One region of the Pseudomonas sp. F2 genome, then DNA from elsewhere that is predicted to be linked to it. Evidence: predicted binding sites of a transcription regulator. Region 1 holds the regulator's gene; each other region holds the start of a gene.

What was found. The regulator sigma-54, encoded in region 1, starts transcription at its own class of promoters, with help from an activator protein. The targets are predictions, from matches to a motif close to ANTGGCATNNANNTTGCTNT.
Region 2: AC193Q_RS01865 (CmpA/NrtA family ABC transporter substrate-binding protein) is a predicted target of sigma-54. The motif match lies at 1,389-1,408, and genes of this name have one in related genera.
Region 3: AC193Q_RS00435 (flagellar basal body rod protein FlgF) is a predicted target of sigma-54. The motif match lies at 1,913-1,932, and genes of this name have one in related genera.

Annotation. Positions count from the first base shown of each region.
Region 1 is NZ_CM169904.1:5,485,870-5,489,144, reverse strand. Features, by position in the region: gene lptB (LPS export ABC transporter ATP-binding protein) at 1-259, shown strand, start outside; gene AC193Q_RS24575 (RNA polymerase factor sigma-54) at 448-1,941, shown strand; gene hpf (ribosome hibernation-promoting factor, HPF/YfiA family) at 2,015-2,323, shown strand; gene ptsN (PTS IIA-like nitrogen regulatory protein PtsN) at 2,336-2,800, shown strand; gene rapZ (RNase adapter RapZ) at 2,803-3,275, shown strand, end outside.
Region 2 is NZ_CM169904.1:401,134-404,408, reverse strand. Features, by position in the region: gene AC193Q_RS01870 (quinone-dependent dihydroorotate dehydrogenase) at 281-1,300, opposite strand; gene AC193Q_RS01865 (CmpA/NrtA family ABC transporter substrate-binding protein) at 1,523-2,734, shown strand; gene AC193Q_RS01860 (ANTAR domain-containing response regulator) at 2,750-3,275, shown strand, end outside.
Region 3 is NZ_CM169904.1:99,462-102,736, reverse strand. Features, by position in the region: gene flgH (flagellar basal body L-ring protein FlgH) at 1-235, opposite strand, end outside; gene flgG (flagellar basal-body rod protein FlgG) at 287-1,072, opposite strand; gene AC193Q_RS00435 (flagellar basal body rod protein FlgF) at 1,118-1,858, opposite strand; gene AC193Q_RS00430 (sigma-54-dependent phenylalanine hydroxylase transcriptional regulator PhhR) at 2,233-3,275, opposite strand, start outside.

The DNA.
Region 1 (3,275 bases):
GAAATTCATCCTGCTCGACGAACCGTTCGCCGGTGTCGACCCGATCTCGGTCGGCGACATCAAGCAGATCATCCATCACCTCAAGGCCAAGGGCATCGGTGTGCTGATCACCGACCATAACGTGCGTGAGACGCTGGATATCTGCGAGACCGCCTACATCGTCAACGACGGTCAACTGATCGCTGAAGGCGATGCGGCAACCATCCTTGCCAACGACCTGGTGAAGGAAGTGTACCTGGGCCACGAGTTCCGCCTCTAAAGCGCGAGCGCATTCGGCCAGCCGTCCGGGTGCTGTAACGTTGAAGCGCTTTTTTTATACGCTTTATTGTTACAGCGCTCTAGGCAAACACGACAGTTTCAGGCATATAATTTGCTTAAGTTTGGCGCTTCGGCGCCCTGTAGTGGATGGCGCATGCGCGCCGGCGAATAAGGTGTTAAGCCCCTGCCATGAAACCATCGCTAGTCTTGAGAATGGGCCAGCAGCTGACGATGACACCGCAGCTGCAACAGGCCATCCGCCTGCTCCAATTGTCGACCCTGGACCTGCAACAGGAAATCCAGGAGGCCCTGGAATCCAATCCGATGCTCGAGCGCCAGGAAGAAGGCGACGACTTCGACAACTCCGATCCATTGGCCGACAACGCCGAACAAAAACCCAACACCGAGATTCAGGAACCCTCCTATCAGGAAACCGCCCCGACGGTGGACAACCTGGAGGAAGGCGAATGGAACGAGCGCATTCCTAACGAATTGCCCGTCGATACCGCCTGGGAAGACGTCTACCAGACCAGCGCCAGCAGCCTGCCCAGCAGCGATGACGACGAGTGGGATTTCACCACCCGCACCTCCGCCGGGGAAAGCCTGCAAAGCCATCTGCTGTGGCAACTGAACCTGGCGCCGATGTCCGACACCGACCGCCTGATCGCCGTGACCCTGATCGATTGCATCAACAACCAGGGTTATCTCGACGAAACGCTCGAAGAAATTCTCGACGCCTTTGATCCGGAGCTCGACATCGAGCTGGACGAGATCGAAGCCGTTCTGCACCGCATTCAGCAATTCGAACCCGCCGGCATCGGCGCGCGCAACCTCGGCGAATGCCTGTTGCTGCAACTGCGTCAACTCCCGGCCAAGACTCCTTGGCTGAACGAAGCCAAGCGTCTGGTCAGCGACTACATCGATCTGCTTGGCAGTCGCGACTACAGCCAGCTGATGCGACGCATGAAGCTCAAGGAAGACGAGCTGCGTCAGGTCATCGAACTGGTGCAGAGCCTCAATCCGCGCCCGGGTTCACAGATCGAATCCACCGAAGCCGAGTACGTGGTGCCTGACGTGATTGTGCGCAAGGACAACGAACGCTGGCTGGTCGAGCTGAATCAGGAGTCGGTGCCTCGTCTGCGGGTCAATGCGCAGTACGCCGGCTTCGTGCGACGCGCCGACACCAGCGCCGACAACACCTTCATGCGCAACCAGTTGCAAGAGGCGCGCTGGTTCATCAAGAGCCTGCAAAGCCGCAATGAAACCCTGATGAAGGTGGCCACCCAGATCGTCGAGCACCAACGTGGCTTCCTGGAATACGGCGACGAAGCCATGAAACCGTTGGTCCTGCATGACATCGCCGAGGCGGTCGGCATGCACGAATCGACGATTTCCCGGGTCACCACGCAGAAATTCATGCATACCCCTCGGGGCATTTATGAACTGAAATACTTTTTCTCCAGCCACGTCAGCACCTCTGAAGGCGGTGAATGCTCATCCACGGCGATCCGCGCGATCATCAAAAAACTGGTCGCGGCGGAAAATCAGAAAAAGCCATTGAGTGACAGCAAGATCGCTGGTTTACTGGAGGCACAAGGCATTCAGGTGGCTCGCCGCACCGTCGCCAAGTACCGTGAATCCCTCGGGATCGCGCCTTCGAGCGAACGCAAGCGGTTGATGTAAGCCACGTTACAGCGTTCCAGTGGCAGGCTATCCGGCCTGCCGCTTTATGCACTGGCAACGAAGGAGAAGCTGTATGCAAGTCAACATCAGTGGACACCAACTGGAAGTGACCGAACCTCTGCGCACCTACATCAACGAGAAACTCGAACGATTGGAGCGCCATTTCGACAAGATCACTAACGTGCAGGTCACGATGTGCGTCGAAAAGCTCAAGCAGAAAATCGAAGCCACCTTGCATATACCCGGCAGCGAAGTGGTCGCCAACGCAGAAGATACCGACATGTATGCTGCGATCGACTCACTGACCGACAAGCTGGATCGCCAACTCAAAAAGCATAAGGAAAAGACCCAGAGCCTCCTTCAGGGCGCAACCGGTCGTTAACACTCCCAACCCATGATCCGACTTGAAAGTATCCTGACCCCCGGCCGTTCCCTGGTGAACGTGCCGGGCGGCAGTAAAAAGAAAGCCCTCGAACAGATTGCCAACCTCATCCATAAAGAAGTGCCGGATCTGGCCATGCAGGATGTGTTCGATGCGCTGATCGCCCGTGAGAAACTCGGTTCCACCGGTTTCGGCAACGGCATCGCCATTCCCCACTGTCGCCTCAAAGGCTGCGAAGCGCCTATCAGCGCATTGATGCACCTTGATGCCCCCATTGATTTCGATGCCATCGACGGCGCTCCGGTTGACTTGCTGTTTGTCCTGCTGGTCCCGGAAGCGGCCACCGATGCTCACCTCGAATTACTGCGCCAGATCGCCAGCATGCTCGATCGCAAGGAAGTGCGCGAAAAACTGCGCAGCGCACCGAGTAATGAAGCCTTGTATCATGTCGTCCTGAGCGAGCAGAACGGTCATTAATCATGCGTTTGATCATCGTCAGCGGCCGCTCCGGCTCGGGTAAAAGTACTGCCCTGGATGTCCTTGAGGACAACGGCTACTACTGCATCGACAACCTGCCGGCCGGCTTGCTGCCGGAACTCGCCGAACGCGCCCTGATTCATACGGAGCTGGCCCAGCCGCTGGTGGCCGTGTCGATCGATGCACGCAATCTGCCGAGCCACCTGTCGCGTTTCCCCGAACTGCTTGAAGAAGTCCGCGCCCGCCACATCCAGTGCGATGTGCTGTATCTGGATGCTGACGAAGAAACCCTGCTCAAGCGCTTCTCGGAAACCCGCCGACGCCATCCGCTGAGCACTGCCAACCGCTCGCTGGCCGAAGCGATCAACGACGAAACTGCCCTGCTCGGCCCGATTGCCGACCTGGCCGACCTCAAGGTCAACACTACCAACCTGAATCTGTACCAGCTGCGTGACACCATCAAGTTGCGCCTGCT
Region 2 (3,275 bases), 990 kb from region 1:
GCACTTATTGCAACACGACAATCTGAATTTCTAGCGACTTACCATGCACGTCCTTCCCGGACGGCGGGCTACGGCCCAGGGGCTCCTTCGAGGAGCCCTTTTTTATGCTTGCCCCGGACGATACAGATCCCTGTGGCGAGGGGATTCATCCCCGATGGGCTGCGAAGCGGCCCCGAATCCATCCACCCAAGTGCGCCAGGCGAACGGCGGACGCAAATTTTACGACTGCTGCGCAGCCGATCGGGGATAAATCCCCTCGCCACAGAACCCTCAGAAAACCTCAGCGCAGCGCGGCGATCGCGTCTACCGCTTCACGAATCAAGGCCGGACCCTTATAGATGAAGCCCGAGTAAATCTGCACCAGGCTCGCACCCGCCACGATCTTCTCGGCCGCATGCTTGCCCTCGGTGATGCCGCCAGCGGCAATGATCGGCAAGCGCCCCCCCAGCTCAGCCGCCAACACCTTCACGGTATGGGTGCTCTTGTCGCGCACCGGGGCGCCGGACAGACCGCCCGCTTCGTCACCGTGCTCCATGCCTTCGACGCCGACGCGACTCAGGGTGGTGTTGGTGGCGATCACCGCGTCCATCCCGGTTTCGATCAATGCCTGAGCCACTTGCGCGGTCTCTTCGTCGGTCATGTCCGGGGCGATCTTGATCGCCAGCGGTACATGTTTGCCGTGGCGCAGGGCCAGTTCGGCGCGGCGCGTGGCCAGGTCCGCCAGCAACTGCTTGAGCGAATCACCGAACTGCAGACTGCGCAGGCCCGGGGTGTTCGGCGAGCTGACGTTGACCGTGACATAGCTGGCGTGGGCATACACCTTGTCCAGGCAAATCAGGTAGTCATCCACGGCGCGCTCGACCGGGGTGTCGAAGTTCTTGCCGATGTTGATCCCCAGCACGCCCTTGTATTTGGCTGCAGCGACCCGCGCCAGCAGGTTATCCACACCGAGGTTGTTGAAGCCCATGCGATTGATGATCGCCTCGGCCTCCGGCAGGCGGAAGATCCGTGGTTTCGGGTTGCCCGGCTGCGGACGCGGGGTCACGGTGCCGATTTCGACAAAGCCGAAACCCAGTTGCGAGAAACCGTCGATGGCCGCGCCATTCTTGTCCAGACCGGCCGCCAGACCCACCGGATTCGGGAAGTCCAGGCCCATGACCGTCACCGGCAGGTTCGCCGGCTTCTTGCACAGCAAGCCGTTGAGGCCCAAACGCCCACCCGCGCCGATCAGATCCAGCGACAGATCGTGGGAGGTTTCCGCGGAAAGTTTGAACAACAGCTGACGGGCCAGGGTGTACATGGGCGGCGATGACTCGGGCGGCGAAAAGAGGCGGCGATTATAGCCGGGCATCGCCCCCCGGCGCGAGGCGCACAGGCAAATCAGCCTGGCTGGCATATGCCTTGCACTTTTAGGGTATCAGCCCACAGGCCAATGGCGGCGTGCGGGCACGGACAATGGCGTCGTTCGGAGGTTTTGCCTTAGCAAAGCCTGGGACGGCGTTTTTTTTGAGGGTGGCTTTATATGAGTGATTCATCCGTCGGGCCACTGGCCTGGGTCAATGGCAGTGATGCCCCGGAAAAAAGCGTGGTCAATCTCGGCTTCATGGCCTTGAGCGACTGCGCCTCGGTGATCGTGGCCGCCACACAAGGCTTCGCCCAGCCTTACGGCCTGACGATCAACCTCAAGCGTCAGGCGTCCTGGGCGACCTTGCGCGACAAACTGGTCAGCGGTGAACTGGATGTCGCCCACAGCCTGTACGGGCTGATTTACGCGGTGCATCTGGGTATCGGTGGCGTGGCGCCGAGCGACATGGCGGTGCTGATGGGGCTGAACCAGAACGGCCAGAGCCTCAACCTGTCCCACGGTTTACAGCAACTGGGCGTGACCAGTCCTGAAGCGCTGGATCGGCACGCGCACCAAACCCGCGCAAAACTGACCTTCGCCCAGACTTTCCCCACCGGTACCCACGCGATGTGGCTGTATTACTGGCTGGCGAGTCAGGGCATTCATCCGTTGCAGGACGTCGACAGCGTGGTGGTGCCGCCGCCGCAAATGGTCGCGCACCTGCAAGCCGGGCGCATCGATGGTTTCTGCGTCGGTGAGCCGTGGGCGGCGGCCGCCGTGCAACAGGATCTGGGGTTCACCCTGGCGACCAGCCAGAGCATCTGGCCCGATCATCCGGAGAAAGTCCTCGGCTGCACCCGCGCGTTCGTCGAGCAATACCCCAACAGCGCCCGGGCGCTGGTAATGGCGATTCTCGAGGCCAGCCGTTTCATTGAACAAAGCGCGGAAAACCGCCGCAGCACCGCGCAGTTGCTGAGCGCCCCGGAATATCTCGACGCCCCGCTGTCCTGCATCGAACCGCGTTTTCTCGGGGATTACGCCGACGGCCTCGGCAATCGCTGGCAGGACCCGCACGCCTTGCGTTTTCACGGCAACGGCGAGGTGAATTTGCCGTATCTGTCCGACGGCATGTGGTTCATGACCCAATTCCGTCGCTGGGGCCTGTTGCGCGAGGACCCTGATTACCTCGCGGTGGCCCGCCAGGTTCAGCAACTGGACATCTACCGCGAAGCCGCCACCGCCGTTGGTGTCGCCGCGTGGGGCAAGGAGATGCGCAGCAGCCAGTTGCTCGATGGCAAAGTCTGGGATGGCAGCGATCCGGCCGCTTACGCCCGCAGTTTCAAGCTGCACGCCCTGAGCGACGCCGCTCCTCTGCTCGCCCGCCGCTGACAGGAGACCGCCAATATGCTGCGCATTCTGCTGATCAACGACACCGCGAAAAAAGTCGGGCGCCTGAAAGCCGCGCTGACCGAGGCGGGTTTCGAGGTCATCGATGAGTCCGGCCTGACCATCGACCTGCCGGCCCGCGTCGAAACGGTGCGCCCGGACGTGATCCTGATCGATACCGAGTCACCGGGCCGCGATGTGATGGAGCAAGTGGTGCTGGTCAGCCGCGACCAGCCCCGGCCGATCGTGATGTTCACCGACGAACACGACCCGGGGGTGATGCGTCAGGCGATCAAGTCCGGGGTCAGCGCCTACATCGTCGAAGGCATCCACGCCCAGCGCCTGCAGCCGATTCTCGATGTGGCCATGGCCCGCTTCGAAAGCGATCAGGCCTTGCGCGCGCAACTGCTGGCCCGCGACCAGCAACTGGCCGAGCGCAAACGCATCGAGCTGGCCAAAGGGCTGCTGATGAAAATGAAGGACTGCAACGAAGAAGAGGCCTACACCCTGATGCGCCGCCAGGCCATGAGCCGTCAGCAGAAAC
Region 3 (3,275 bases), 690 kb from region 1:
TCTTCTCGTTCAGGGTGATGGTGATGATGTCACCAACGCGGAAGGCCTTGCGGTCGCTGTACAGGTTTTGCTCGAAGCCGGCCTGATAGATCGAGCCGTTGTTGGCCGCCGCCGGCAGTGGCGTGCGCGGCAACACCGGAGCGTAGTAAGGGTCATTGGGCTTGGGCGTCGGTGCGACGCAGCCCGCGAGCGAGACGACCCCACCCAATGCCAGAACAGATACGAAGCGTTTCATGACCCTACCTCACGGTGTTGCTGGCGGCCTCAGGCCGCCCCATAGACTTGATTACAGATTCTGCGTTACGAACGAGAGCATCTGGTCGGCGGTGGAGATCACCTTGGAGTTCATCTCGTAGGCGCGCTGAGTGGTGATCATGTTGACCATCTCTTCAACGGTGCTGACGTTGGAACCTTCCAGGGTGTTCTGCAGGGTGGTACCGAAACCGTTCAGGCCCGGGGTGCCGATTTGCGGCGCGCCGGAAGCAGCGGTTTCCAGGAACAGGTTGTTACCCACCGCCTGCAGACCGGCCGGGTTGATGAAGTCGGCGGTTTGCAGGTTGCCGATCACCTGAGCGGCCGGGTTGCCTGGAACCGTGATTGACACGGTGCCGTCGGTGCCGACAGTGAAGCTCTGGGCGTTGTTCGGGATGACGATGGCCGGCTCCAGGGCGAAACCACTGGCGTTGACGATCTGGCCGTTGGAGTCGAGGTGGAAAGTACCGTCACGGGTGTAGGACGTGGTGCCGTCCGGCTGCAGGATCTGGAAGAAACCGCGACCGTCGATGGCCATGTCCAGCGGCTGCTCGGTGGTTTGCAGGCTGCCGGCGGTGAAGTTTTTCTGGGTGCCGACGATGCGCACACCGGTACCCAGTTGCAGACCCGACGGCAGTTCACTGTCCTGGGTCGACTGGGCGCCTGGCTGACGCTTGATCTGATACAGCAGGTCCTGGAACTCGGCACGGTCACGCTTGAAACCCGTGGTCGAGACGTTCGCCAGGTTGTTGGAAATGGTGGTCAGGTTGGTGTCCTGCGCGGACAGACCGGTTTTGGCAACCCATAGAGCCGGAAGCATTCGATTCTCCTCGTGCGCCTGTTTTACGGCGCGACGTTCTGATAATTAGCTGATCTGCAAGACCCGAGCCATGGCCTGGTCGTCGTCTTTGGCGGTGTTCATCATCTTGACGTGCAACTCGAACTGCTTGGCCAGAGCCAGCACCGAGGTCATTTCTTCCACGGCGTTGACGTTGCTCGACTCAAGGAAACCCGACACCAGCTTGACGTTGGCATCGGCCGGCGCCGGCTGGCCGTCCTTGGTGTAGATCGAGCCGTCGAGGCCTTTGTTGAGGTTCTTGATGTCCGGGTTGACCAGTTTGATCCGGTCGACTTCCGCCATGACGCGCGGGCCTTCGCCCATCGCACGAATACTGATGGTGCCGTCTTCACCGACTTCGACCTGCTGCTCCGGCGGCACGGCGATCGGACCGCCGTTGCCGAGTACCGGCATGCCATTGCCGGCGCGCAATACGCCGAGGGCGTCGATGTTGAGGCTGCCGGTGCGCACGTAGCTTTCGCCGCCGTTGGGGTTCTGCACGGCGATAAAACCGTTGCCGGTCACGGCGACGTCGAGGTCGCGGCCGGTCTGCACCAGCGAACCGGCGGTGAAATCAGTGGCGGGCCGTTCGCTCATGGCAAACGCACGCGCCGGAAAGCTGTCACCGAACACCGGCATCGAACGCGCCTGCTCCAGGTCGCGCTGAAAACCATTGGTGGAGATGTTCGCCAGGTTGTTGGCATGGGCCTTTTGCGCCAGTGCGTTCTGACTGGCGCCGGTCATTGCCACATAAAGGTACTTGTCCACACTCTTTCCTCTGCATGCCGGACGTTTGCCGCCCACCGCTGTACTGCTGAGCCATAAGCAATTTGCAGACCAACTTTTTTCTGGCGGCTTGCAGCCCGGTAAACAAAGGACTTGAGGGGGTTTGCGGGGAAATTTGAAATGTATCGAAGTCGAAAAACCGGCGGTGTTATGCCGCTTGGCGGCAATCCCGATTTTTGCAGATGGAAAAAGAACCTGTGGCGAGGGGATTTATCCCCGATGGGTGGCGAAGCCGCCCCGATACCGATTCACGCGATTCGCCTGATAGATCGCATTGGATGGTTTTGGGGCTGCTGCGCAGCCCATCGGGGATAAATCCCCTCACCACAAAAGCTCTTTTCACCACAGTGTTGCTGTTAACTCTCGGGGTCTTTACCGACCTCATACTCGCGCAGCTTATTAGCGATGGTGGTATGCGAAACCCCCAACCGCTTACCCAGTTGCCGACTGCTCGGGTGCTCGGAATACAGGCGCTCCAGCACCGCTTTTTCAAAACGCCCGACGATTTCGTCCAGCCCGCCTTCCAGCGAGAAATCGCCAAGCGGCTGACGCACGCCGTAGTCCGGCAAGCGAATATGCTCGGCCTTGACCGTGCCGCCGTCACACAGCGAAACCGCCTGAAACAGCACGTTCTCCAGCTGCCGCACGTTGCCCGGCCAGTGATAGTGACTGAGGCGCTCCATCGCCGCCGGCGCCAGTTTCGGCAGCGAGCAACCAATCTGCCGACTGGCCTGATCAAGGAAGTGTTCCACCAGCGGGGTCAAACCGTCGAGACACTCGCGCAGCGGCGGGATGTGCAGCGACAGCACGTTCAAGCGGTGATACAGATCCTGACGAAACTCGCCGCGCGCGCACAGCTCGGACAAGTCGACCTGAGTGGCGCAGATCACCCGCACATCCAGATACACCTCTTCATCACTGCCGACCCGGCGGAAACAGCCGTCCTGCAGAAAGCGCAGCAACTTCACCTGCAAGCGAGGGCTCATTTCACCGACGCCATCGAGAAACAGCGTACCGCCCGCCGTCAGCTCCAGCAGGCCGAGTTTGCCTTCGGCGCGCGCGCCTTCGAACGCGCCGGGGCCGTAGCCGAACAGTTCGGTCTCGGCCATCGACTCCGGCAGCCCCGCGCAGTTGAGCGCCATCAATGGCGACTGCCCACGCGGACTGGCGAGGTGACAGGCCCGCGCCAGCAATTCTTTGCCGGTGCCGGTTTCGCCTTCGATCAACAGCGGCGCATCCAGTGGCGCCATGCGCCGGGCCTCACGCACCACCGCCGCCATCACCTTCGAACTCTGGAAGATACTGTCGAAGCCACGCAGCTCCTGTTTGCGCACGTTATAGATGCGCTCGCCGACGCGGTCGGCGCGGTGCAGGGTCAGCACCGCACCGGCCATGGCTT